Linked DNA regions of Prochlorococcus marinus str. MIT 9313. The protein of the gene in region 1 interacts with the protein of each later gene in a pairwise test. Links are inferred from orthologs where the notes say so. Each region holds a gene or a part of one and is shown in the gene's direction. Other genes may lie near its edges. The genes, in order: crtE and purT.

Region 1 (15,909 bases):
TGGCGGCGTTGTGCGAAAGGAAGGTCGTCAAACATTGCCGAATCGAAGGTTTCCTCTGGCATGTTGGTGTTGCTAAGGATGTCATCCTGCTTGGCATAGTCCAAGGCAGCCCAGCTTGGTTGCATTGGTAGCAGAATCAAAAGAGCTGCTGTCAGTGCGGTGAAAGCCCTAATAATCAGGCTGGGCTGATTGCGCAGCTGCGCGAGATGACTTTGTGGTTGGTTCTTTTGTGACACCTTGGCCACAGTGCTGAAATGTCTTTTTAACAAATGGCCAGCCTTTCTGGTTGGAAAACTATAGAGGCTATTGGGCGCTCGGGTTGGCAGTGCATTGACTTGTAAAAGTGAGCGAGTGCTAAGAGGCCCTGTTTTAATTTTAATAGATTTTCTATCTCAGGGAAGAAGAATGCATGAAAAGCTTGGCAATGGCCCAGTGATAAAATTTTCTGTACTGATGCTTTTGAAAGCAGGGTTTGAAGCTTGATTCGAGCAAAAGTTGGCTTTATTTTTAAATAGTCAAGAATACTTGTCTTGGTGTTTTAGTGATTCTTTGTAGCTTTTTCTCAAAGAGGCTTGTCGACATGTACTGCAAGGATAGGATGAAAAGAAGGGTTTAAATTGGCGATAGGCTCTTTTGGCTTCAAGATTTAGTCTGCGGAGATTTGAATTTCATTTGACTTGTATCGGCAAGGCTTTGTTCTTTGATTTCCGCAGAAGTTTTAGGCTGATCGTATTTAGGGATTTGCAGGGTTTTTCTTGAAGAGATTCCTGGAGGGATTGGCCTAGGAAATGATTTAATCGTTGGGATTCTTTTGAGCCTGATTGGCAAGGCTTTCCGATCAGGCCTTGAAAGCCTAACTCGTGACTCGTCTTGGTTGAATATGGGGACCTTCCAGCCCCTTCCTCTGGCTGATGAGGGCCCTGCTCAGCGCATTTGGTCAACCTCATGCTGAATCGCTCATTGCGTTGAGGATCCCTGGGGGGCTTTTGCTCTGAGGAGCTTGAATGAAAACCGTAGAAGTTCGGTGCATTGAAGCAACCAACGCGGCCGATCTGTATCCAATAAGAACAGAGGATTGCCCGATTGGCTGTGGTGTTATTGCGATGGTTGGGATGTTTGCTGGTTTCCGTGTCTGGTTTGGCTTGGCTTGATGTTTGCAATGCCAGTAGTTGGGAGCAGATTGGTCGTTATCAAAACCTTTTGCAGCAGGCTGGTACGAATACTCTGGTAGCGGGTGACTGTCCATCAGGATTGATGGGTGCTTTTCATGTTGGCAGGAATGCAGTGCTGCTTTGTGCCAACAACCTTGAGGATGATCCGACAGAGGTTTGGACAGTGCTTGCCCATGAGTCGGCCCATGTGATGCAAGCTTGCAAGGACGGTCCCTTGTTGGCAGATCATCAGCTAGGCAAAGCACTTTTAACTGTGCAACGGAGCTCTCCGGAGGTGGTTAGGGAGCTTCGCCTCTATCACCAGAGTCAACAACGTGAGGAGGTTGAGGCACGCCTTGTGCAGGCCCTTCCTTTTGAGGAAGTGAAAAGTCTTTTTTTGCAGTACTGTGCCCATCGCTTAGAGCCTTAGCTCATTGAGAGTGGTCCGCCGCGCCATAGATGGTCATGGCAGATGATTTGACCACGTCTCTAACAGGGCCAACGATTGATAGCGAAAGTCTGCTCACTTACCTGGGCGAAGATTGTCGCCGTTATGTGGTGTTGGAGTTTGATGGCGATGATCTTGGCCTGCAACGTTCTGCCCAAGTAACGAAAGCTCTTTGCTAACTAAGCCAGCTGATCCAGGAGATTGAAAGCTTTTGCTTGGGCTCTATTGAGTGGGTCATGGCCTCTCCTCTAGGCTGTAAATAAGCAATAGTTCTGCTGTTGTCTACTCTTGAGACTGAGCTTGAGAGTGCAGGAGAAGTCTCTAGCGATGAGGCCGCAAACAATGGCGCCGCCGCCGAAAAGTCTTCTCAAGGTGGCGTTCTTGTCGATCCGCGAGCTCAGTCCAATTCCTGAATCAACCTGATTTCTTTTAGAAGCGTCTAGTAGGCCTGCTTACGTTGGCACTAGTCAGGGTTTTTGTGATGAGTGCTGTGGTTCGTGGTTATTGGTTGATGGCCTGGATCGGCTTGCTAGCCAATGTGGCGGCCCTCCCCATTATTGGAGTGGTTGCATTTACTAATCAGGCTTTGCAAACAACCAATATCAGCCTCGCCTTTAGCCTCGCCTGGCCGGCTGCCATCGTTGGCATCGTGGCATCTGCTGGCCTTTTGGCTGAGCGGCGATGGGGCGTCATCGTTGCCATTGTTGCTTTATCGATGGCCTTAGCAGGGTCGTTGCCTTACGGAATTGTCCGCCTGGTTTTGGATAAGGCATTGGTGGTGCCTGACTCTCAGGCTCTTGGTGGCTTGTCCCTGCTGATGTTCGTTGTGAATCTGCTGGCGCTGCTTTATTGGTGTCGTCCGATTCATCGTCAAGGAGGTCGACTTTGATCTCAGTCGTTGATGATTTTCTGATCAGTTTTCATTGCCTGTTCATTGAGCTCGCGTGGGCTTAATGAATGAGGATTTTATTTCAGGATTCCTGGCTAATAGCTGTGGAGAAGCCACCAGGCTTATTGAGTCAGCCTGGTCTTGGTGTTGATCAGCAGGATTCTCTGATTGGTCGCATGCAGTTTATTGACCCTGAGCTGCGATTGGTGCATCGCCTTGATCGAGATACTTCAGGGTTGTTGTTGTTGGCGCGAGGGGCGGAGAGCTTGCGGCGTTGCAGCATGCTTTTTTCAGCGCGTCGAGTGCGCAAGCTTTATTTGGCAGTGGTGGTTGGCCGGATGAATCGCAATGCTGGAACGATCAGCTTCCCGATAGCCCGGCTACAGAAGAATCCGCCTCTATATGGCAAGAACCCGCAAGGGAAAGAAAGCCGATCCCAATGGAGGGTTAGAAGCTGCCACGCAAACGGCTCAACGTTATGGCTTTGGCCCTTGACAGGTCGATCCCATCAATTGCGTGCACACTTAGCAAGTGTTGGACATCCGATTTTGGGTGATCCGATTTATGGCAAAGAAGTTTTCTTTGAAAGGATGTATCTACATGCGACAGCCTTGAGCTTTCGACATCCTTTTACAGGCCTGAGGCTTCGCCTACGAAGTAGGGCTCCATTCCTTCCTGCTCAGGAAAATTAAGTAAGAGAAAAGTACAGCTTCAAAAATGTAGATAGGTCTTTCCTCGTTGTTGCTGAAATAGATGAATGTCCAGCAAGTTAAACAGTGCCTTTAATCGGGGAAAGCCTTTTGTGCAGGTATCGGGTAAGGGATACGGCGATGGCGCATGCGTCGCCAGACGCGTACGAAAGCTCGCACAACGAGTTCTACTTCGGCTCGGCTGAGGCTGCTTTTATTCAGTTGACCATCCCGTTGCCGCTCCTCAATAATCCTCTTCACAGTGGAGTGTGCCTTGCTATCAGAGGTGTTCGGTGGTAGGGATCGAAGGCATGCTTCACAGCCGTCGGCCAGCATTAAGATTCCGGTCTCTCGGGAACGAGGTATCGGTCCGCGGTAGCGGAAGTTCTTTTCGGGAACGGAGGGGTCCAGTTCTCTTGCACGATGAAGGAAATACCCCATCTTCAAGGTGCCTTGATGCTCAGGGATGAAGTCCGCTACTCGGCGCGGTAGGCGGTAGCGACGGGCAAGTTTTAATCCCTCATCCACATGGGCTTGAAGGACCTCTGCGCTGGCGATGGGATTGTTCAGTTGATCGTGAGGGTTTTTTTCTCCTTCGACCTGATTCTCGATAAACCACTGAGGAGCGTGGAGCTTGCCAACATCGTGGTACAAGGCACCGGTTCGGATCAGGTCGACATCGGCACCGATTGCTCTGGCCCCTTCCTCTGCAAGTCCGCAGATCATTAATGTGTGCTCGAAAGTCCCTGGAGCTTCTGAGGAGAGGCGGCGCAGAAGGGGACGCTCTTGATCGGCTAGTTCCATCAAGCGGGCTCTGGTGAGCAGGCCAAAAGAGGTCTCCAAAATTGGGATCAGTAGGATCGCTAGCATCAGCAAGATCCCCATTAGCAGTGCTTCTGAGAGAAGTTCGTTGCCATTGGGTGCAAATCGACCCCAGGCCCCGCTGCCGCCGGCACTAAGGAGCAGCCACTCAGCCAGTAGGGCTCCTAAGGGCAACAAAAATGCCATTTGCAGCAGCTGTGCTCTGCTCCGAAGACGACGGCTATAGATAGCTGCCACTGCAGCGATTGCACAGGCAATGATCATTCGGCCTTCTCCAAGGCCGTTGACTGGCATAGGCCATAGCAGGCTCTCTACCGCCATCCAAGCCAAGCCACAGGTTGTACCAAGACCTTGGGCGAGCAGGAGTGTCGGCGGAACGATTACTGCTAGGGGGCTCACAGTAGGAACGAACCAGAGTTTGCTGGCCTGAGTGACCAATAGCAATCCCACTGCCAGTAGCCCATGACGTGCTTCTAGGCAGGGACGTTCCCGTCGCATGATCAGCAGCATCACGCCACAGCCGGCAAGGGCTGTACTGAATCGGCTGAGCAAAGGACCCCATTCTGGGCCTCGACTGACAAGACCGAAGTGATTTAAAACGGCATAGGCCCTTGGGCTGATGGGTTCTCCTTTGCTCGTGATCAGATCGCCGCGGCGGACTTCAATGATTGGAATGTCTTGTTTGGTGATCAGCTCTTCAATGAGGCGTTGGCTGAGGGCTGGATCTGTGCGCAGATTGCTACTGCCTTGATAGGTGCTGGCGAGCAGCTTGCTGCTAAGACTTCTGGCAGGGCCGTTCTGCTCCCCTAGGTCGGCTAATTGAATTGCGGCCGCCTCTTGTAGCTGCTCAAGGGCGAGATTGTTCAGTCCTTGACTGAGCATGCGTTCTGAGGCACGGCGGATGGCCATATCCCAGCGTTTTCGTTCTTGTTGGGAGCGCGCTTGGAGCCAGATTTGTTCTTCGGCGTTGAGATTGACAGGCCCTATCCGTCCTGCATCACTGTTGCGAGCAACACGTTCCAGCTCAGCGAGATTGCGCTCTAGCCGTTTTTTGAGTCGGGTTGTTTCTTGTTGATCGATCACTTGCACAAAGGTGCTCTGTACGAGCTGAGATCGCCTTTGCTCTTGAGCTTCACTGTCAACGACGCGAGCATCCCTGGGAGCTCGCGCCTCAAATGGAGCTGGAAGTCCTGGGTTCAAATTCGGTTGAAACAACCAGGGCCAGCTAGAGATAATTGCTACAGCAAAGCAACTCATCAGTAGAGCAGCCTTGTGGGGCATCGACCAGCGGAGCAGCGGACGCTGCGGCGACTCGCTGCGTAACCAGCTCTGCCAGAGCCTGTTTAAGGTTGGAAGACGGACCACAGAAGCTGGCACTTGTCCTAAACGCTAGCTCTCTTCTGCGTGCATGCTTGGGGAAGCATCGGATCGGTGAATGGCCCTTAGGCTTGATGGCAAACAACTGGCCGCAGAATTGGAGCAGCGTCTCCAAGCTGAAATTGCGGCTGGCTTGGTGCAAGCCGGAAGGCCGCCAGGGTTAGCTGTGTTGCGTATTGGGGACGACCCCGCCAGTGGGGTGTATGTGGCCAACAAGCAGAAAGCTTGTGGGCGTATTGGCGTGGCCAGCCATCTAACCCATTTGCCGGAAACGGTTTCAGTTTCAAAGGTTTTGGCCACGATCCAGGCCTTAAACATCGATGAGCGAGTGGACGGCATTCTTTTGCAATTGCCTCTACCCAAGGGCCTTGATGAAGGGCCTTTGCTGGCTGCCATTGATCCCGAGAAGGATGCCGATGGTCTGCATACCCTCAACCTTGGCCGATTGTTGAAAGGTGAACCTGGGCCTCGTAGTTGTACCCCTGCCGGTGTGATGGCCTTGTTGGCACGCCATCAGATTTCTCTGGAGCGGAAAAGGGCTGTTGTGATTGGGCGCAGCATCCTGGTAGGCCAACCAATGGCATTGATGCTTCAGGCGGCCAATGCCACTGTGAGCGTGGCCCATTCTCATACCGGTGATCTGGCCTCGTTAACTCAGCAGGCCGATGTGTTGGTGGTGGCGGCAGGGCGAGCGCGGATGATTGGCGCAGAGCATGTCAAACCCGGAGCAGTGGTTGTCGATGTTGGCATTCATCGCCTTCCCCTAGATCCTGAACTAGGGACGCAAGCCAAGGCCAGGTTGTGTGGAGATGTACGAACGCAAGAAGTTGAACCTTTAGCAAGTGCATTGACCCCTGTCCCTGGTGGTGTAGGTCCGATGACCGTGACCATGCTCTTGGTGAATACCGTGGCTAGATGGCAGCAGCATTGCGGTTTGCCCTTCGGCCTGAGAGATTTGCTGGTTTGAGACTGGTTGGCCTGAGAGAATCCCATGAACGAGACAAGGTTCATGGCGGCGGCGGTCAGCACCTTCTTCGACTTCCCTGCTTATTTGGCTGCGGCCAAAGCCAGCGTTGAAGAGGCATTGGATGATTCGCTTGGCCCTGAGCGCCCTGAGCAACTCAGGGAGGCCATGCGCTACTCCCTTTTGGCGGGTGGTAAGCGTTTACGCCCCATCCTTTGCCTAGCAGCTTGCGAACTTGCTGGAGGTGAACCGGCAGAGGCTCTGCCGACAGCAGTGGCTTTGGAAATGATTCACACGATGTCGCTGATTCATGACGATCTCCCCGCCATGGATAACGACGATTTACGCCGCGGTCGTCCCACCAATCACAAGGTTTATGGCGATGCTGTTGCCATTCTCGCGGGTGATGCGCTGCTTACACGTTCTTTCGAGATGGTTGCCTTGCGCAGTCCGGGAGTACCCCCAGAGCGGCTGTTGAAGGTTGTTGGCGAGCTTTCTCTCGTTGCTGGTGCTCCTGGTTTGGTGGGGGGGCAGGTTGTGGATCTGGAGTGTGAGGGCAAAGAGGTGGATCTGGAGACTTTGGAGTTCATTCATCTCCATAAGACCGGGGCCTTGTTGAGTGCTTGTGTGATCTGCGGAGCATTGATTGGTGGAGCAGAAGACGATTTGATTGATGCACTACGCATCTATGCGAGAGGGATTGGTTTGGCGTTTCAGATCATTGATGACATCCTTGATGTGACAGCGAGCAGTGATGTTCTTGGCAAAACTGCTGGCAAGGATCTGCTTGCTGATAAGACCACCTATCCCAAATTGTTGGGTTTAGACGAATCCCGCCGGCGAGCAGAACTCCTTGTGAGCGAAGCCAAGGCAGCACTAGAGCCTTGGCAAGCTTCTGCTGCACCTTTGCTGGCACTAGCCGATTACATCACCAGCCGCGATCGATGATTGTCAGCGATTCTTCCCCATCAGCGTGGCTTGGACTTTTAGATAATGCTGTCTTGGCTTGGGGGCTTGCCGCGTGTGGTTTAGCTCAGCTTTCCAAGCTGATTGTGGAGTTAATTTTTTATCGTCGCTGGCGACCTGCAGTGCTTCTTGAAACGGGTGGCATGCCTTCGAGCCATTCGGCCCTTGTAACTGGTACAGCAGCAGGTGTGGGATGGGAGATGGGTTTTGATCACTCAGGATTTGCTCTTGCAGCCACTGTGGCTTTTGTGGTCATGTATGACGCCAGTGGGATTAGACGTGCTGCGGGATTTACCGCAGCACGGGTGAATCTTTTGCCTGTGGAGACCTGGCCCACTCCACCAGAAAAACAGCTCAAAGAAAGCCTTGGTCACACTCGTTTTGAAGTGTTAGTGGGCAGTTTGATCGGCCCTGCAGTGGCTTTACCGGGATTGGTTTTTGTTGGTTCTCCACTCCATCTCAGCCAGTTATTGGGTATGACATTGGGGTGACGCAGTCTTCTTTAGATCCTGCGACTGTTGAGCTCACCGCAGATCAGCAGCAGGCTGCCGAAGCGTTCAGTTCTTGGTTGGATGATGCGAATCATGGCAATCCCTTTGTTCTGAGTGGTTTCGCCGGCAGTGGGAAGACGTTCCTTTCGATGCGATTGTTGCGTCAGGTGGAGGACGCTGGACTGTGTTGGACAGTTGTTGCGCCAACTCATAAGGCTGTTGGTGTGCTTCGTCAGGCTCTAGATCTTGAAGGCCTCAGGCCCACCTGGTATCCCTCCACGATTCATCGGCTGCTTCGCCTGAAATTGAAGCGGCAGGGTGATCTTGAGCTGTGTGAGTCAACAGAGCAAACGGCCCAGTCTCTAGAGCAATTGGGCCTGGTTCTGATCGATGAATCTTCGATGATCGACAGCACCCTGCTGGGTCTTGCTCTGCAGTGTGCCCACCCCTTTCGGACACGTCTCGTTTTTGTAGGTGATCCTGCTCAACTGCCTCCTATCGGTGAGGCCCAAAGCCCTGTGTTCTCGATGCATAGAGCCTGTACAGCAACATTGCAGCAGGTGGTGCGTCATCAGGGCCCTGTGTTGCGATTGGCGAGTCGTCTTCGCGATGGCAGCTTGCCCTGTCAGTCCCCGCCATGCTTTCCCTTGATTGAGGATGAGCTGGGCCGGGTTGGATGCATGGATCAAAACAACTGGCTGAAGCGAGCTCAGGCTGCCTTGCAATCCGCGGCCATTCAGGATAACCCTGATGCAGCAAGGATTCTTTGCTACACGAATCGCAGCTTGGAGCAATTGGTTCCCCATGCAAGGCGGGCGATTCATGGTGATATGGCCGATCAGTTGCCGGTACTCCCCGGAGAGGTCTTGATTGCACGCAAAGCAGTCATGGCACCGGCTTCTCGTAGTGGTGCCGAGACTGGCGAGGAACCCGACATGGTGCTCGGATCAAACCGAGAGGTGGTTGTCCGTGACGTCACTCCGGAACGCTGTGATCTTGCAGAGTTTGGTTTAGAAGGCCAAAGCGATTGGTCTGTACCGGTGGTTGACACCCTGACGGCCAAAGTTCGAGCAGGTGAGCTGGATTTGGAGTTGCGTTTGCAGCCGCCAGTTGGTTCTGAGGGCAGACGTTTGCTCGATACCACGTTGCAAAGGCTCAGGGTTGAGGCAAAAGCGGCGGGCAAAAGTGATGGTCGCTCTTTATGGCGGCGTTTTTTTCTGCTTCGAGATGCCTTCGCATCATTGGGCCCTGCGGCGGTTCTTACCGTCCATCGCAGCCAGGGGAGCAGCTTCGGGGAAGTGTTTGTTGCTGGTGATGTTTTCTGGCCTCAAGATCTCAGCTTGAGACGACAACTGGTTTATGTGGCTGTTAGTCGTGCCCGTACAGGTGTGTGGCTTGTGGGGAAAACAGGAGCCGCCGCACAAAGTCGCTGGCTGGATCAACTCAGATCACAATCGTCAGACCGCTGATTCCTTGCCAACCAAGGTAGGCACCTAGAGCAAAACTCACCCCACCAACGATTAAGTCACCTTTGGCAAATAAAAGTTGTTTCCCAGATTGCAGCAAGGGAATCACGCGTTCTCTGCCAATGATCACGGCGACCAGTGGGATCAGTAGCAGCAGGCTCGAGCCAAATGTGAAAAATACCAAGCCAACGATTTCTTGCCAGCTGGGGAGGCTTGCGGCTAGTACCACGGCTGAAGTCTTGGCAAACAGGAAGAGGTCATCTGGGCTGATGAGTTCTGTTAGCGCACCAACGGCGATCAAAAGCGGCAGCGGCAAATTGATAAATCGTTCGATCGTATGGGTCCAGGCTGGTTGTTCTTCTCCTGCAGCAAACGAACGCAAGAGCTCCTTTAATCCCAACGAGATCAAAGCTCCTCCGCCAAGAAGGTCGAGAGCTGTTCGATGATGAGAGCCTTGGGTCATGTCCAACACCAAGCTGTGGCCCACAGTCAGCAATAGGATGACGGTGACCAGAGTGGTTACGATCCAGCCAGTAACGAACCAACTTCCCCGCTGAATTGGTTTAGGCCCTAGCAGTAGGAGAAGTAGGACACCTAAATGGATCGGCGAGAGAGCTAAGCCGGTGCCAAAGGCCAATAGTTCGGCCCATAGGGTGGTGTCAGCCATTGAGGCGATCAGGTGAGCTTGTCAATATTCGCTCATGATCAATGGTCAATCTTGGCGCAAGAACCTTTCGTTGTTCGATTTAGAACGTGCCAGTGCAGAGGGCATTCCAGCGTGTGATCACGCGCTGCTCTCTTTCGAAACCAAGAATGCAAATGCTGCCGGTATCTAGTCTGAACAGTCGGCCTGCTGCGGCACCGAGACCTAGCCAGGTGCCAGTCAGGGCTCGCAAGATATGTCCATGGGCGAAGAGAACGATGTCACCGTTGTTTGAGATGCCGAGGGCATGTTCAATAATTCGTTCACAACGCTCTTGCACGGCAGTAGCGTGCTCGCCACCAGGACAACCTTGGTCCCAAATGGTCCACGCAGGAACGGTTTGACGGATCTCTGCTGTGGTGATGCCTTCATAGTTTCCGTAGTTCCATTCGATCAGCTCCGGCATGATTTCAGCAGGTATTTCAAGCTCAGCCAGCGCACAGGTGCGTATGGCTCGTTGCAGGGGAGATGACAACACAGCGGCAAATGTCACGCCTTTGAGCACAGGAGCAAGAGCCTTCGCCTCTTCTTCCCCCTGGGGTAGCAAGGGGAGGTCGGTGCTGCCGGTATGACGGCCTTGGAGTGCCCATTCGGTAGCCCCATGGCGGATGATCCAAAGTTGACGAGATGTCATGCAGGACGGTTGCTGCTGGCTGAATTTTGACGAGCATCTTCAAATGATGTCTTCCTGGGTTTGTGCTGTTCAGAAATCACTTGTTGCTGGGATTGATTGCGGCTCGAGTGCGGCTCGCCATCGACGGGAGATCATTGAGCAGCTCGCCCAGTGGAGGTGCACCCAGCTGGCATGCAATGTCTGATGGCTCCATCCTTCTTTGTGTTGCGGCACCCGCCACCCTTGAACTTGCCATAGAGAGCTTGGCTTGTTGATCATGTGTGGTCGATCAAGAGGTTTTTTTAAGCCATCGTTAGGGCCCATGGGGTGGAGTTCCCAGCGGTGGAATTCATGGCCGATCAGTCGATCACCTTTGCGTACAACAAGACTGTCTTCAGTGCCATCAAGGCTGCGATAACCCACTTGAAGAGAGCCTTTTTTGGCATGAAAAGGAAGTAGGCCTGTCATTGGATGGGCTTGTCCTTCCAGATCAGTGAGGGTCTGTCCAAGCAGCAGCATCCCGCCACATTCGGCATAAATCGGGCGCCGTCCATACCAGGCTCGTAGGTCTGCCATGCTGCGATCACATTGACTAAGACTCGCCGCATATTGTTCGGGGAAGCCGCCTGGAAGGATCACACCTTTCGCTTGTGCAGGTAGGGGTTCATCCTCCAGTGGTTTCCAGGGCAGGACTGGCATCCCAAGAGCTTCAAGGCAATCTTTGGTTTCTGGATAGCGAAAGTGAAAGGCATCGTCTTGAGCGACTGCTACAGGCCGTAGGGGTTGTGGTGATTGGATGCTCTTTTCTCCAAGCAGGGCATCAATTGGATCTATTGCCGGTGTAGGCGCGCGGAGCAACGTTTTGAAGCTCGTTAGATCGAGATGAGTTTCTGCGAGGGCGCTCCAGGCTTGTAGTCGAGCTTCCAATCGCTCAAGCTCATGGGCTGGGGCAAGGCCGAGATGTCTGCTGGGAAGAATGAGTTCAGGATCTCGGGGCAAGCAACCGAGCACTTTGACCTCAATGCTGTTGAGGACTTCTTTCAGTAATTCTTTGTGGCGATTGCTATTGACCCGGTTCAACACCACCCCGGCCAGAGTCAGTTGTGGATCGTGGTCTCGGAAGCCTTTAACAAGGGCCGCTAGGGAGCCTGCTTGGCCGCTTGCATCCACGACAAGCACGACTGGTAGTTGCAGGTGACGAGCTACGGCAGCAGTACTGCCTTGCTGCGATGTGCCGACACCATCGAATAGGCCCATGACGCCTTCCACCAGCGCAAGGTCGGCAGCTGCACCAAAGCCATGAAAGCTGTTTTGCACCCAGTCGGGGCCACAGAGCAGTAGGTCAAGGTTTCGACAGGGTCTACCGGAAGCAACTGTTAGTTGTTGCGGGTCGAGATAGTCGGGCCCCACCTTGAATGGTTGGAGGCTTAGATCACGGCTGCGTGCCCAGGCTGTGAGGGTGAGGCTTAGTAAGGTTTTTCCAGTGCCACTGGCTGGGGCAGCAATCACACAGGCCATGACGGGTGGCGGCTGAAAAAGGGCTTCGCCAAAGGGGGGTCTTAGCTAAGCAGCTTGGCAGCAAGGGGGGCTGCAGCGGCAAGCAGGGGGGTGGTGCTGTTATGGCCACCAGCGAGGAGTCTGGCTACATCCATCTCTACAGAGGCGACCTGCATGGGGACGACTTCTTCAATCAGCTCCATGCTGGCCATGCCACCTGCTTCGAGTCTCATGCAGCCGCCAGATTCGGCACAGAGAATCACGCAAACGGCATGTTCGAGTTGTGCATCTGGCTTGCAGATCAACCTGACCCCCACGATCTGGCCAGGATGAATGCTCGGTTGCCCCATGGGTACAGGCATAAGGCGAAACTGAACAGTGGTGCCATCGGTTCGGCGGAATTCGGCAGCAATGCCTTCCCCTTTTATTGTCTGGGTGGCTTGTAATTGCCATCCCAGTCGATCGGCGATCCAGGCGGCTAACAACAGCCCCTGGACGGGGTGATGACCCTCAACGTCGATTTCGAGCTGATCAACATGACTAAGGGCATTGCGGCGGTGTGGTGGGTCAAACACCATTGCGAGGTGTTCTCGCCAAGTGCGCAGCCTTAACCAATTCAGATCATTCACCGCTCGGCCTGCTTCCACATGGGCATTGAGCAGCTCAATGCAGCGATGGGGATCTCCTAGTGCTGTATCGATCACCAGGCGCCGTGGGGTCACAGCCAGCCGCTCGAGCAATTCGGGGGCTTCGTCCAGGCTGCCGTTCCACCAGACCCAGGAGGGCAGTTCTGCAGGTAGTAGAGGTTGAAGGATTCCCAGCCCATCTGTTAGGGCGTGATGGTCACCGCGAAGCACCACCACATCTCCGCAGGCGCTGTTTCCTCCTCCTTCTTCTGGTAATGGGCAATAAGCAGCCACGAGTGTCTCGAGGTCATGCCCCTTCTCGAGGGTTGGTGCCAGTGTGATCAGGCGTCGGGGTTCTAAGGCACTGATGGCAGCATCAATGTGTTGCCCACGTAAATCCTCGCCATGTTGATTGCCTTTGCGATTGGCAAGGACTGCTGCAACACTTGAATCCAGAGGAGGTGTGCTGTGGGGTAGATCGCCTTCGGTAACGGCTTGGCGGGCAGCTTGGATGAGCTCTTGGCTCTGCGATCCAATGATCGGGCCATCAATCTGGCCGGTTCTAACCAGCTGCTGTTCGACCCAGGCCGGCTGCCAAACCAGCAGGGAGAATGTTTTGGCGCCTGTGTTGCCAGGTTGATCGTTTAACCAGAGCTGCTCGAGATAGCTAGGGACCTCACTAGGAGGGAGTTGCAGAGGGCTCTGAAGCGTGAGCTGGGGGGACATGGATAGAGCTGAGTAATCAAGATGAGATGAGCCAGGCGGAATCAGGGTCGGCGCCAGAGCAATCCGTCATTGGCAAGCAGGGTATCGGCAGCAGCGGGCCCCCAGGTACGTGATTCATAGGGATGAATGGGCAATTGCCATGGGCTGTCTTCAATCAGTTCCAGGAGAGGGGTGTAAAGGCGCCACGCTGCTTCAACCTCATCACTGCGGGTGAATAAAGTTGGGTCACTGAGCATGGCATCGGCTAAAAGTCGGACGTATCCCTCATCGGATGGCTCACCGAAGGATTCGTCATAGGAGAATTCCATCTCTACTGGTCGGCTGCGCATGCCTGAACCAGGTGACTTCACCTCAAAGCGCCACTCGGCTCCTTCATCCGGTTGGATTCGCAGGATGAGTTGGTTCGCTGTAGGGCTGCCCCCAGCGGCATCGAAAAGATGCACGGGTGCTTCTCGAAAGGTGAGAACCACTTCACTAAGACGCTTTGCCAGTCGTTTGCCAGTGCGAACGTAAAAGGGCACTCCCTGCCAGCGCCAGTTGTCGATGAAAAGTTTCATCGCTACATAGGTCTCGGTGGTGCTGCTGGGATCGACACCCGGCTCCTGTCGGTAGCCTGCTATCGGAGCTTCCTTGGTGCCGCCAGGTGCGTACTGGCCACGGATGCAGCAGTTCCAAGGTTCCAACTCATCCGCTAGGCGAGCCGCTAGCAAAACCTTGGCTTTTTCATTGCGGATTGCCTCAGGGTCAAAGCGCCCTGGCGGTTCCATCGTGGTGATGGCCAGCATCTGGGTGAGATGGTTTTGCACCATGTCGCGCAGGGCCCCTGACGATTCGTAGTAGTTGGCTCGTTCTTCAACCCCTACGGTTTCAGCGGCTGTGATTTGAACGCTGGAGATGTAATTCCGGTTCCAGATTGGTTCAAAGATGGTATTTGCGAATCGCAGCACAAGGATGTTCTGGACTGTTTCTTTGCCGAGGTAGTGGTCGATGCGGAAGATTTGATTCTCTTGGCCACAGCTTTGGACGATTTGATTTAAAGACTGAGCACTGGCGTAATCACGCCCGAATGGTTTTTCGATAACCACTCGACTGCGTTTGGGATCACTTAGAAGACCGGCATTAGCAAGAGCTTTGCAGCCACTGCCGTAGAACTTTGGTGACACCGAAAGATAGAAGGTGCGATTGCTGCGGGTGGCGCGGAGTCGATCAATCTCTTCCAGCCGATGGCTGAGTTTGATGAGGTCTTCTGGCTTCTGTAGATCGACAGGTTCGTAAAAAAGACCAGCGGCGAATTGATCCCAAGCAAGATGGTTTTCGTTGATAGTCTCGCCGAGGGCTTCAGCCATTTTTTGGCGAAATATTTCGTTGCTCCAAGGACGTCGCGCGCAGCCAAGTAGGGCGAATTCACTCGGTAGCCGCCGTTGTTTGTATAGCTCGAAAAGGGCTGGAACCAATTTTCGGTGGGTCAGGTCGCCACTTGCACCAAAGATGACTAGGCACTGCGGAGCGATAACCCGCTCTTGACGTAGTCCAACCCGTAAAGGGTTGGTGATCGTGGTGCTCATGGAACACAGACCTCTTCTGACGGGTAACCAAGGATCTGTGAATTCAAAGTGCTCCAGACCATCCCGGCATGGTTTGTCGTCGTATGCCCAAAAAAATTTGAGGAAGCATAAAAAGACCCGCCCATTTGGGCGGGTCTTTTTATCAGGTTAAAAAACCTGGAGAGTGCAGGATTAATAGGTTTCCACGTGCCAGCGATGAGCTTTCTTCAGCTGGGGTCGTAACTCTGACCAATCGATCCCCTTAGCAGTTGCTGCTGCGGTCATGGCTTCGTCGATGCCAGGCTCCATGCCCTTGAGGCCGCACATATAAACATGGGTTTTGGGGTTCTCAATCATTTTGAAGATCTGATCGGCATACTCCATAACCCTGTCTTGGATATACATCCTGCCGCCTTTAGGATTCTGCTGTTCACGGCTGATGGCCTTGGTATAGATGAAGTTGTCGGGAAACTCTCTGAGATAACGCTCAAAGTCTTCGTCATAAAGCAGGTTGGCCGTGTAGGGAGCTCCCATGAAGAGCCATGCTTTGCCACGGAATTTCCAGCCATTCTTGGAGCGCTCTGTGGGCTCGAACATGCGGCGAAGATAGGCCCGCATTGGAGCGATGCCGGTTCCGGTGGCCAACATGATCACGTTGGCCTCTTCATCATCTGGTAGAAGCATTTCTTTGCCTACCGGTCCGGTGATCTTCGTTTTGGCTCCAGGCTTGATGTCGCAGAGATAGGTGGAGCAGACACCGTCGATCGTTTTGCCATCTAGCTCGTATTGGAGCTGACGAACACATAAAGAGACTGTTTTGCCCTCTAGGTTGTCGCCATGGCGGGTGCTGGCAATGGAATACAAGCGGAGCTTATGGGGCTTGCCGTTGGCGTCTGTACCAGCAGGAATGATGCCAATGCTCTGGCCTTCTACATAA
Region 2 (12,580 bases), 1.2 Mb from region 1 along the record:
CGAAGATCAATCAATGGGCCAGTGGATTTTCGGTGGTCTTGGTTATATTTTTGTTTTCCTGATGGCCTTAACTTCCACTGATCGAGCCCAGCAATGGATGGGTATGAAACATTGGAAGAGACTTCATTTGATTGGCAGCCACTGGCTTTGGACCGTCTTTCTGCTCACCTACGTTGAACACACTCGTGAAGACCCAAAGTTCTACATCCCGTTCCTGGTATACACATTGGCCTTGCTTCCTTTGAGACTTATCAAGCACACACCCACGAAGGCAGCTCATGGTGCAGCACCCTGAAATCACTAAACTCCAAGTCTTATCAAGCAAAGTGAGCGTTTTGCTGGTGGAAACAAAGCCAATGGGGACAAAGGCCAGAAACTCTCAATTGTGTCGTACTTATTAAGAACAGCCTCTCTCCGTCGGGCAGTTTTGTCCGCCGATAATGGTTGAACTGTTAACACAGAGCAACTGCCAACGAGAAAGATCCATACCAACCCAATAGCAAATGTGGTCTATGGAACCTCGAAGCTTCACACACCCAGTCGTTATCACCATCAATCTGGTGTATTAAAAAATGAGTTACTTCACTTGGAAAGAGGCTGGTCTCACAAGCGACTGCGCAAGCCTTGAAGCCATGGCTTCCCGTTTCGAAGAGGCTGCAAGTCTGATGCGACGCATGGCCCAAGAAGGCTTTCGGCTGGAACAGAACATGAAAAAACAACGCATCACTCATCCTGATCCCGGTGTATTCGAAGCCTGGGGGTTCATCAGCGAAGAACCAGCCTTTCGACAGCTCACGCTGATCCCTGATCTCAAAGTGTAAAGGGATCTCAAATACCACTTTTAAGGCAATTCCCCTAACCAGCCGAGCGCGAAGATCAACTCATCATCAACACCTTCATGATGACTGTCTTACCAAAAACCTTGCTGTTACTTGGCAGCGGAGAACTCGGCAAAGAAATAACAATCGCCGCTCAACGGTTGGGCTGCCATGTCATCGCCTGTGATCGATACTCCGGGGCCCCGGCCATGCAAGTAGCAGACCAAGCAGAGGTTCTGGACATGAACAATTCAGAAGCCCTCACAGCCATCATCAGGCATCACCAACCGGATGTAGTCATCCCAGAGATCGAAGCATTGGCAGTCAATGCACTAGCAGAGCTTGAAAACGAAGGAATCACAGTGATCCCTACGGCCCGAGCCACAGCCATAACGATGAATCGCGATCGAATCAGAGATCTCGCCAGCGCTGAATTGGCTCTACTGACCCCAAAATTTGCTTATGCCGGCAGTGCCGAAGAACTCAAACATGCAGCTGAGCCCCTGGGCTGGCCAGTGGTGGTCAAACCAGTCATGAGCTCCTCCGGCAAAGGCCAAAGTGTGGTTAGCAATCCTGAAGGCCTACGGCAAGCCTGGCAAGCCGCTATGGCAGGGTCCCGGGGTAACTCACCGCGAGTCATCGTGGAAGAGTTCCTTCACTTTGATCTCGAAATTACCTTGCTCACAATTCGCCAAGAGGATGGCTCCACCCTCTTCTGCGAACCAATCGGCCATGAACAAATTGGAGGAGATTATCAATGCAGCTGGCAACCAGCAGAACTCTCTACTGAACAACTCAAGCAAGCCCAATCAATGGCTCTGACTATTACCAAAAATCTTGGTGGTGTGGGATTGTTCGGGGTGGAGTTCTTTCTTTGTGGCAATGAAGTGATTTTCTCGGAACTATCACCAAGACCACATGACACCGGACTTGTCACCCTTATCAGCCAAAACCTTAGTGAATTCGAACTACACCTGCGCGCAGTGCTGAACTTACCTATTCCTACTATTCAAACTGCAGATGCAGCAGCAAGCAGGGTAATCCTGGCAAAAGACAATCTCTCATCCATTTCCTACAAAGGAGTGGAGAAAGCCCTCTCAGAAATTGACACCCAGATATTGCTGTTCGGCAAACCCAATGCTCGACCAGGGCGTCGCATGGGGGTTGCTTTAGCAAAAGGCAAGTCTATGGAAGCAGTTCGCTCTAAAGCTGATCGAGCCGCCGCATCCATCCAGGTAATAAAAGGGTAAGGGTGTCAGTTAAGACTTTAAGAAAAATCGATAGTGATTTAAGCCATCTAAAAGTCCAAACAAATGCGGGTTGTTAGCAAAAAACACTCGTTGCTGATGTCGCAAACCCTCCAGACAAGGATCATGCTCTGCAAGGACTACTGAAGCAGTCAATCCCCTTACCAATTCAGCATCACCTTGTTGACTGGCAACAACCAAAATCTGCTCAAGAGGTAATCCCCAACGAAGAGAGAGATAGCGAATGGCTTCGCTTCGGGAAGCTCGCAAAGGCACCACATCCAAAAACCAATGACAACGCAAATGAGGACGTGCCGCCTGACTCCTTTGCCTTAAACGCTGACGGACGAGTGGCAAAATCGCCTCACCATGCTCTTTCAATAGATAACTCACCTTGTGAGGACCCTGCTCCTGATCGTCCTGAAGCGTCAAATGGTCCTTGAGATCAGCTAAAGCAGACACCACTGCCTGTCGCCGCCAATCAACGTCGATATGGGCCTGCCAAAAGCGATCCGACTGATCCTCCAATCCGTAATGGATTTCAGTACCCGCGCGACTAATCCAAACCCGAGGAGAAGGAAGATTCAGCTCTGCATAACGCTTTTTTGCAGCCTGCACAGAACGACCCGTCAATACTCCCAGACCATGCGCATCGCCAGAGCCAATGGATTCCAATCCCTCCCGCAGCGAAGCCAAACCCTCTGCCTCGGGTTCTTCGAGAGAACTATCAAGATCAAGCAACAACAAACTCTGCCCCAGTGGACTGCCCAGACACTCTTTATCTGTGGCCCAGATTCGTGGCTGAGACAATTCAAGACGTTGCTTCATCAATGCCAAGTAATGGCAAACATGAGCATCCCAACTGAAATGCCGACTGACCGCCACAATCCCGTTATCACTCCAAAGACGCCACTGATCTGCGTCTGAACCAGCCTGCTCCATTACATCCTGAAGTGCCTCCAGATCAGTAACGTCAACCAACAAGCCGTTGTCACAACGAGCAAGGATGTCGCGTGGACCACCGTCATCAGTCGCCACCATCGGCAAACCACAGGCCGCCGCTTCAAGCAAAGTGAGCCCAAAGGGCTCGGTAAGCGCTGGATTCACAAACAAACCACGATGCAAGGCTGCCCATCGGTAAATCGCTGGGATCTGATCACGACGGTGCTGTTTGGGATAAGCCACCCGGCCATAGAGGTCGTAACGATCCACGAGATCAAAAACCTGCTGGAACACCTCCCGCTGTTGCTTCTCCAACTGACGAGGATCATCCCGACAGCCGAGTACAAGCACAAGATTATGCCGTTGACGCAACACAGGCGAGCGGCCGTAAGCCTCCACCAAAAAAGGAATATTCTTACGACGCACAGCTCTGGAAATAGCCAAAAGAGGAGGTAAAGAAGGTTTCCTCAAAAAGGGCGCGAGCAATCCATCAACAACATCCGTTTCACTAGAAGATTGGAGTGGATGGAAGCGAATGGAATCAACGCCGGGAGGCACCACCTCCGCTTGCTCCGGAACAAAACGCCCATAGCGAGCGTATTGATGATCAATTTCCTGGCGAGTACTCGTAATCACCAAACTACAATGAGCAAGAGTGAACTCTTCAGCATCAATACGTTGACCAATGGCATATGTTTGCTCGATCTGTTCATGGTCTCCACCAACTCCCAACAGACGCCGCAACTTTTCCCTACCCAAGGAATGACCTGTAAACACCAAGGGAACACCCAGCCTGCGACTCACAAGGGCTCCCACATAGCCTGCATCGGCGTAATGAGCATGAATCCAATCAGGAAGATGTTCTTGCTGCTGGAGATGGCTAACGGTCTGATCCGCTAAATCATCCAAATAGGGCCAAAACAACTCCTTGCGCAAATATCGTCTTGGTCCAAAAGGCAGCCTGATGATCTTGGCCCCAGGAGCAATATCCTCAATGGGATTGGCATAGTCAGTAGAAACACGACGATCATGAATTAAGCGGGTAACCACCTCAACCTGCTCAATTTCCGAACGCGCTGCCAGGCCCCTGACAAGCTCGAGCACATAAAGAGCCTGGCCTCCTGTATCAGCATCGCGACCCAATTCCAAGTCGTGAGATCGAAACAGTCCATGAAGATGCAGATGAAGCAATCTCAAACCCATCTGATGCCTCCAAGGCGATCAACGAAACCATCCAGATGCGGATGGCCATCAAGAAATAATCAAGGAACTTCCATCCTCATAAGCCTAAAGAAAGGATGAGAACCAAACCTCCCAGCTCACTAGAAACGACAACAATATATTCCCTCTATGTGTTTTCTCTTTTAAAAAGAAAAATCCTAGAACGAATCGTTGAGAAATACAAACCTCAAAAACAGAATAATGAAGCCTCTTGCTCGCAACAAGCCAGGCCAAAAAGCCTCAGCGATACAGGTTCAGAGCCGCATCAGTCACATCCACTAAAGGATGCACAGCATCACCCCAACCGCCGCCACTAAAGGTGACAACACCAGGATTTGCAAGCTGTTCATTAATCCAAGCAAGAATGAGGGGCGCCAAAGTGGCCGGCTGAAGCTGATTTGCAGGTGCCATCAAGTTGAAGTGACCACCATCTTGGGCAAGCACCAAGCGATGGCCAAACTCCAAAGCACCACTATCACGCATGGGCACCAGAGCCTCAGGCACCGGAGGCACGACCCAATCACGAGTGCCACTAACCAACAAAACCTTGGCTGTCAAAACCGAAGTTCTACTTGGATCAAATAGAAGACGTAACGGCGGACTCACCGCCACAACAGCCTTGACCCGTGAGTCTTCAACAGAAGACTCATTCATTTTGGAAAGCCAACTGCACTGCAGTATCCAGCTGATATTGCGCTCAGGGTCATCCTGGTTATGACAACGAGCAGCGAGCTTCACATCCGTTGAGCGTGCTCCAGCCAATTGAATCGCCGTAGTCGCCCCCCATGAATGACCAACAACAGCGACCTCATCTGTATTGAGGGAAAGTCTTGACAACAAACCACCTGACTCCACAGCAGAAAGCATCGCAGTCACATCCATCGCACGAAGACGCAACTCTTGAGGTCCCGGCGGAGGTTGATCACCCGCCAACATCGCCTTCTGCTGATCAGCATCACTGCCCTGATGCTCCGGGAGCAACACCGTATAACCGTTAGCAGAAAGATATTCAGCCCAACCCTGAAGATCTCTCGGAGACTCCCAAAGCCCATGTGAAATGACCACCAAGCGACCATTTGCACGAGACTTCGGTTGTATCACCACCACCCGTATCGGTTTCGAGCGATGGGAAGCCTGAACATCAACTTGCTGACTTAACCACAACCCGGTAAGCGGCATGCGTAATCCAGTTTTAATCTGAACAGGAGCCTCTTTCTCCACAAGCAGATTTGCTGCTAGCTGATTACGTTGAAGCCGTGAGACATAGCTGGCCAATTTCGACAAGTTGATGGATGCAGCTTGACCAGGGATTTGTCGCAACAAACCAAGCACAGTTGGCTGACCACTCTTGGAAGCACGCGAAAGCGCCTCAAGCAACATCCTTCCACTGGTGTCTTGGGGCAACCCCTCAACTTGAACCAACTTGGTTACTACGATCAAAGCCTGCTCCAAAAGAGGCTGCCCGACAGACTTCTCAATCACCTTCTCAATCTGCGCTGGCAGGGGAGCGTTAAAGACCTGATTGAGAAGTCGCACAAAAGCACCATCCGTAGCCCGATCCAACTCCACAAAATCGGGATTGGCATCAATTAGATCGCCTGCGCTCTGAGCAGCGCCAAGCTCAAAATCAATCTGACTTTCCAGTACAGGCAGATCAAACACCAAGCGTTCAAGTGCAGGAGCAGAGCTTGGAAAAAGTCCAAGCCCCGCTCCAAAACTGATTGCAAACAGCCAAAGACGGGAACGAAAAAACATCATCAAGCTGCAACAGACACAGTCTCAGGAGGATGCTTCGCTAACACCTTCTTGAGATAATGGCCCGTATGGCTAGTGGGATGGGATGCAACCTGTTCTGGAGTCCCCGTGACCAGAAGATCGCCACCACAATCTCCTCCTTCAGGGCCAAGATCAATAATCCAATCAGAACAACGAATTACATCCAAGTTGTGTTCTATCACGATAATTGAATTGCCTTTATCAACAAGACGCTGCATAACATCCATCAACTTATGCACGTCGTAAAAACTGAGGCCAGTGGTTGGTTCATCAATCAAATAAAGGGTTTTGCCAGTAGCGCGCTTTGAGAGCTCGGTAGCAAGCTTCACACGTTGAGCTTCACCACCTGAAAGCGTGGGCGCAGGCTGACCTAACTTCACATATCCCAGTCCCACATCAACCAACGTGCGCAATCGATCAGCCGCCTGGGGAATAGCAGAAAAAACCTCTGCAGCCTGCTCAACCGTCATCTGCAAAACATCTGCAATGGTGTGGCCCTTGTAAGTGACCTGTAAGGTCTCCCGATTAAATCGAGCACCTTTGCAGACATCGCACTGAACATAAACATCTGGCAAAAAGTTCATTTCAATCACATTCACCCCTTGACCACGACAAGCCTCACAGCGACCACCTTTCACATTGAAACTAAACTGACCAACTTGATAACCACGAGCCTTTGCCTCAACGGAAGCAGCAAATACCTGACGAATCGGATCAAACGCACCGGTGTAGGTGGCTGGATTAGAGCGCGGTGTACGGCCGATTGGAGACTGGTCAATCACGATCACCTTGTCGATCGCATTGACACCTCGCAACTCGCCCAAGCCTTGAGGGAAAGGCACCTTCAAACCCAAACTGTGATCTAAGGCAGGATGAAGTAACTCATTCACCAAAGTGCTCTTACCACTACCACTGACTCCTGTGACCGCAACAAGGCGCCCTAAAGGAAAATCTACGGTGAGATTTTTAAGATTATTGCGATCACAATCAATCAAACGAAGCCTGCGACTGCTTCCTTCTCTCCTCTGTCTAGGTGTAGGAATAGAGCGGCGGCCACTGAGATATGCACCTGTCAAAGATTCTTCAGCCATCAACAGATGATCCAAAGATCCTTCAACAACAATATGACCCCCATGCACCCCTGCCCCTGGACCAATATCGACAAGATGGTCAGCGGCACGAATGGTGTCCTCATCGTGTTCTACCACCAATAAAGTGTTACCCAGATCCCTTAAACGTCTGAGCGTGGCTAACAGACGATCATTGTCCCGCTGATGCAAACCAATGCTTGGTTCATCAAGCACATAAAGCACACCCGTAAGACCAGCACCGATCTGTGTCGCCAAACGAATCCTCTGAGCCTCACCGCCAGATAAGGTCATCGCGGGTCGATCCAAACTGAGATATTCGAGCCCAACATCAAGAAGAAAGCGAAGACGCATATGAATCTCACGCAAGACCAAATCACCGATCTGGATCTGACGTGAATTGAGCAAAGGCTCAGATCCATTAGCTGCTCCAACGCCCATCAGCTTTTCGATGCGTTCAAGAGTCAGCGCCACGCTGATAGAAGTGAGTTCAGTAATCCGATAAGGACCCACCTTCACCGCCAGGGCTTCGGGTCGGAGCCGCTGACCGCCACAGGCTTCACAAGGAACCAGCTCGAGGTACTTCTCCAACTTCTGGCGCTGGGCTTCTCCGCTGGCATCACGGAGCTGCCGCTCAAGGATTGGAAGAATGCCCTCAAACGGGCGGGTGTACCCCCCTTTGCCCTTGCGATACCGGCTATCGGCCTGAATCAGAATCGGTTCGCGGCTTCCATTGAGCAACACATCCCACTGTTCGTCCGTGAGCTCATTCCATGGGGTCTTGATCTCAAAGCCAAAGGCTTCACCCACTGAATAGAGCAGAGAGAAGTAATAGCTGTTGTCTTTTTCCGCCCAGGGAGCAACAGCGGCGTACACCGGCTGGGATGGATCCGGAATCACCCGGTCCACGGTGAATTTGCGCAGATGGCCAATGCCATGGCAAGCCTCACAGGCGCCATAGGGACTGTTGAAGGAAAACAGCCGTGGCGACAGTTCCTCCATCACAGCGCCGTGCACCGGGCAGGCGAAGTTCTCGGAATAGAGACGCTCCCGCTCAACGCCGTCGGGAAGTTCCTCACCCTTCTTGGGCACCACCTCCACCAACGCCAAACCATCGCCGCGTTTGAGAGCCGTGCGGAGGGAATCGGTCAGCCGTTCCTGGATCCCCTCACGGGCAACAAGACGATCGACCACCACTTCGATGTTGTGGCTGTGGTTCTTGTCCAGCTCAATGTTGTCGGCCAGCTCGCGCACCTCACCGTTGATGCGAACCCGGGCGAAACCCTCTGCTGCCAGGCCACTGATCAGCTTGGTGTGGGTGCCCTTCTTGCCGCGCACCACCGGCGCCAACAACTGATAGCGGGTCCCCTCCGGCAAAAGAAGGATCTGATCGACCATCTCGTCGATGCTCTGCGGCTTAATCGAGCGGCCACATTTGGGGCAGTGGGGTTCGCCAGCGCGACCGAACAACAAACGAAGGTAATCCTGAATCTCCGTGACGGTGCCCACCGTCGACCGCGGGTTGTGACTGGTGGATTTCTGGTCGATCGAGATCGCCGGCGAGAGACCCTCGATCGCATCGACATCGGGCTTGTCCACCTGCCCCAAGAACTGCCTGGCATAGGCCGACAGACTTTCGACATAGCGGCGTTGTCCCTCCGCAAAGATCGTGTCGAAGGCCAGCGAACTCTTGCCGCTGCCACTGACTCCGGTGAACACCACCAGCTTGTTGCGGGGGATGGTGACGTCGACGTTATTGAGGTTGTGCTGCCTGGCACCCCTCACGCGAATCACGTCGTCCTGAGTCGCCAGCGAGCCAGCTGAATCAGCGATCTTGGCAGCAGCTCGCGCCATCAGGACCCGTTGGAAAGCTCAAGAGCTTAGGAAGAACCGAAGCCTTCAAGCTGTGCGCTGGTCCAGCAGGCTCGCTGCATAGGCATCAGCCTGATTACCACCAGCGAGGTCAGCTAGCTCCTGGCGGCGTTCCTGAGTGTCCCGCAGTCGGGACACTCGCGAATGGGTCACGCCGTCCTCCACATGCTTACTTACCCGGAAATGGTGATCGGCCACGGCCGCCACGAGCGGCTGGTGGGTGACGCAAAACACCTGGCGTTGACGCGCCAGGGTCTGAAGAAGATCCGCCATCGCTCCACTAACGCGTCCACTGACGCCGGCATCAATCTCGTCAAACAACAGCGTGCTAGACCCATCCACCGCGGCAAGAGTGGTCTTAAGCGCCAGCAGAAAACGGGACATCTCACCACCGGACGCCACCTCCGTCAACGGTGCCATCGGTTGGCCAGGATTGGCGGAAAACAGGAATTGCACAGCATCCGCACCATGGTCAGCGGGATCACAGGGAGTGAGATCCACCTTGAAACGCATGTTGGCAAGGCCCATAGGGGGCAACAGCTCAAGCAACGACGCCTCCAGAGCCTCCGCTGCATTGGAACGCTCGCGATGCAACGCCGCATTGGCTTGATCACGGCTCTGGCGTCGATCGTTCTCGTCCTGATGCAGGCGGGCGAGATCAGCCGCGAATCCTTCAGCACCCAGACGGTGAAGCAGGTCATCGCGACGCAGAATCAAACCGGCCAGATCAAGGCCATAGCGGCGCTGCAGGCGTTTTAGTACCGACAGGCGGTCTTGGATCCGCTCCAGATGATCTGGATCGCTCTCGAGCGCCAGACCGTATTGATCGAGGGAGCGCAGCAAGGCGTCAATACCGGCCCCGAGATCCAGAGCCTGATCCCGCAGCGGCTCCAGGGAACCATCCAACTGGGCCATGGCCTGCAGCTCCTGGATAGACGCCGAGAAGTGATCCTGCAGAGAGGGCCCCTGATCCGCACCATCGCGGAGACGCCCAAACAACAAGGCCAGACCCTCGAGAAGCCTCACGCCATGAACGAGGCGATCCTGATCCTGCTCCAGCCGCTGCTGCTCGTCTGGATCCTCGAGATCAGCAGCTTGAAGCTGCTCCAACTGCTGCTCCTGTTCAGCCCGCTCCTGTTCGAAACGCTGCTGTTCCTGCTCGAGAGCCATCAGGGCATCTGCAGCAACGCGCCAGTCCGTCCAGGCATCAGCCACCTGTGCCTTGACCTCTGCCAGCGAAGAACCACCGAGACGGTCCAGCCATAACCGTTGCTGCCCCACACGCGACAACAGCTGGATCTGGCCCTGAACAGTGAGATCAATCAGCAGCGGTCTGAGCTCAAGCAACTGCTGACGATTCACCGTGCTGCCGTTCAGCCGGCAGCGACTAGAAAAGCGATCACCCTCCTGCCGTTTCCATTCACGGCTGATCAAGAGCTCCTCTTCAGGGTCAAACTCCGCCCCGATCAACCACTGTTCAAGCGCAGGGCTGAGTTGAAACGCAGCTTCGATCCTGGCTCGATCAGAACCAGCGCGTAGCAAACGAACGCCGCTGGCCCCCTGCGCTCCACCCAGCACCGCATCGAGGGCATCGAGAAGAATCGACTTGCCTGCGCCGGTCTCGCCGGTGAGCACCGTAAAGCCGGAGCTGAACTCCAGTTCAAGACTCTCGATCAGAGCTATGTTCTGCAGCAGCAGACCGGTGAGCACGTCCAGCCCTGTGATGATTCCGACCGTAGCGGCAGCACGGTTCGTTTAGAAGGGGTGAATGATCAAGACCCCACTCAGGATGGAAACAGAACTCGGGGATTTCATCGAGGCGGCAGGCCTACTTGAATACGACCCTGCTGCAATTACCAGAATTTATGCCGGCCATCCACAGCGCCTTTTGCGCCGACTCTGGCAAACACTTCTACCAATTGGTCTCTTCCTGGTTGGCTTAGCAGGGGACAAAGTTTTTGGCTTACTGAACGATGCAAATCGTGCTCGTTCCCGAGCACGAGAATTCGCGGAACTCTTAGTAGAGCTTGGCCCTGCTTTCATTAAGGCTGGACAAGCTCTTTCCAGTCGACCAGACCTAGTACCACCAGTTCTACTGGAAGAACTTTCACAACTACAAGACCAATTACCAGGCTTCGACAGTGTCATGGCTATGGCCTGCATAGAAGAAGACCTTGAAACACCAATCGAAGAGATCTACGAACAACTCGACAAAGAACCCATCTCTGCCGCCTCTCTAGGACAGGTCCACCGAGGCGTACTCAAAGGAGGTCAACAGGTGGCCGTCAAGGTACAACGACCAGGACTTCGGGAACAAATCACCCTTGATCTCTACATCGTACGGAACATTGCCGCATGGCTCAAAAGCAATGTGAGGTTGATACGTAGTGATCTTGTGGCGCTGATTGATGAGCTAGGCCGAAGAGTATTTGAAGAGATGGATTACCTTAATGAAGCTGCCAATGCAGAGCGTTTCCGCACGCTTCACAGCCATAATCAACGCATCGCTGTACCAATAATCTATCGACAAGCTACTAGCCGTAGAGTGCTTACAATGGAATGGATTGATGGAGTAAAACTCACTAATCTAAAGGCAGTGAGAGAGCTAGGAATCGATCCCAATAATATGGTTGAAGTCGGAGTTAACTGCAGCTTGCAACAGTTGTTGGAACACGGGTTTTTCCACGCTGATCCACATCCTGGAAACCTTCTGGCTATGGCCGATGGGCGGCTCTGCTACCTCGATTTCGGAATGATGAGTGAGGTAAGCCGAGAATCACGTACAGGCTTAATTGAAGCAGTAGTACATCTGGTAAACCGTAATTTCAAGAACCTTTCACGAGACTTTGTAAAACTCGGTTTTCTAGCAGAAGATGTCAATCTCGAACCAATTGTACCTGCGTTTGAAAGTGTCTTCAGCCAAGCTCTAGAGATGGGTGTAAGTCGCCTTGATTTCAAAAGCGTAACTGATGACCTATCTGGCGTAATGTACAGGTTCCCTTTCAAGGTACCTCCATACTACGCATTAATTATTCGTTCACTGATAACCCTTGAAGGCATCGCATTAAGCGTAGATTCAGAATTCAAAATTCTTGGTGCCGCTTATCCTTACTTCGCTCGGCGACTCATGGAAGATCCCGACCCTCAATTACGCCAAAGCCTCAAAGAAATGCTTTTTGACGGAGAAATCTTCCGCTGGACTCGACTAGAAAACCTTGTAGCAAGTGCTGCAAGCCAAGCCCAGCTCGACTTGGAAAGCTTAATTGATCAGGTCATCGATTTCCTCTTCTCAATCAACGGTGGTCTCTTGAGAGAACAACTTGTTGAAGCACTAATCAACCGCCTTGACGCCTTTGGCTGGCAAACATTTCAACGTCTGGGTCGTAACCTACCGCGATCCTTGCAACCTCCACTTATAGCCATTGGTTCGGAGTCTGAAAATTCTGACGATGGCTCACTGCTTGATTTAGAACCAATTCGACAACTGATCGTTATCTTGCAAAACCTGCCAGACTTCACTCCTGAACTAGTCCTCAGCCGCCTACCAAGACTGATCCGCGAACCTGATACCCACAAAATGGGTATAAAAGTTGCGCAGGGTCTCGCCGAACGTGGT

What was found.
Region 2: the proteins of crtE (region 1) and purT interact in binary tests that used the Escherichia coli proteins (3 or more experiments, as listed by UniProt). The link is inferred for Prochlorococcus marinus str. MIT 9313 from one-to-one orthologs.

What each region holds. Positions count from the first base shown.
Region 1 is NC_005071.1:1,192,540-1,208,448, reverse strand. The notes cover bases 5,476-8,336. They hold crtE (geranylgeranyl diphosphate synthase CrtE), read left to right. Parts: upstream 5,476-6,385; coding sequence 6,386-7,288; downstream 7,289-8,336. Other genes in these bases: AKG35_RS05945 (ATP-dependent DNA helicase), read left to right, coding at 7,794-8,336; AKG35_RS05950 (divergent PAP2 family protein), read left to right, coding at 7,285-7,797; folD (bifunctional methylenetetrahydrofolate dehydrogenase/methenyltetrahydrofolate cyclohydrolase FolD), read left to right, coding at 5,476-6,343. In the rest of the region: AKG35_RS05995 (hypothetical protein), read right to left, coding at 1-245; AKG35_RS05985 (hypothetical protein), read left to right, coding at 1,084-1,581; AKG35_RS12920 (hypothetical protein), read left to right, coding at 1,617-1,778; AKG35_RS13645 (hypothetical protein), read left to right, coding at 1,878-2,012; AKG35_RS05975 (hypothetical protein), read left to right, coding at 2,081-2,488; AKG35_RS05970 (RluA family pseudouridine synthase), read left to right, coding at 2,557-3,180; AKG35_RS05965 (HDIG domain-containing metalloprotein), read right to left, coding at 3,271-5,364; more of folD, read left to right, coding at 5,435-5,475; more of AKG35_RS05945, read left to right, coding at 8,337-9,266; AKG35_RS05940 (GAP family protein), read right to left, coding at 9,241-9,930; AKG35_RS05935 (histidine phosphatase family protein), read right to left, coding at 10,010-10,600; AKG35_RS05930 (cobyrinate a,c-diamide synthase), read right to left, coding at 10,670-12,097; AKG35_RS05925 (glucose-6-phosphate dehydrogenase assembly protein OpcA), read right to left, coding at 12,139-13,428; zwf (glucose-6-phosphate dehydrogenase), read right to left, coding at 13,470-14,993; AKG35_RS05915 (FAD-binding oxidoreductase), read right to left, coding at 15,165-15,909.
Region 2 is NC_005071.1:2,396,255-2,408,834, forward strand. Bases 21-2,984 are described here. They hold purT (formate-dependent phosphoribosylglycinamide formyltransferase), read left to right. Parts: upstream 21-901; coding sequence 902-2,068; downstream 2,069-2,984. Other genes in these bases: AKG35_RS12065 (hypothetical protein), read left to right, coding at 21-295; AKG35_RS12070 (hypothetical protein), read left to right, coding at 573-821; AKG35_RS12080 (HAD family hydrolase), read right to left, coding at 2,078-2,984. Also shown: more of AKG35_RS12065, read left to right, coding at 1-20; more of AKG35_RS12080, read right to left, coding at 2,985-4,210; AKG35_RS12085 (alpha/beta hydrolase family protein), read right to left, coding at 4,469-5,986; excinuclease ABC subunit UvrA, read right to left, coding at 5,986-8,946; DNA repair protein RecN, read right to left, coding at 8,992-10,674; AKG35_RS12100 (ABC1 kinase family protein), read left to right, coding at 10,733-12,580. UniProt on the Escherichia coli protein: Involved in the de novo purine biosynthesis. Catalyzes the transfer of formate to 5-phospho-ribosyl-glycinamide (GAR), producing 5-phospho-ribosyl-N-formylglycinamide (FGAR). Formate is provided by PurU via hydrolysis of 10-formyl-tetrahydrofolate.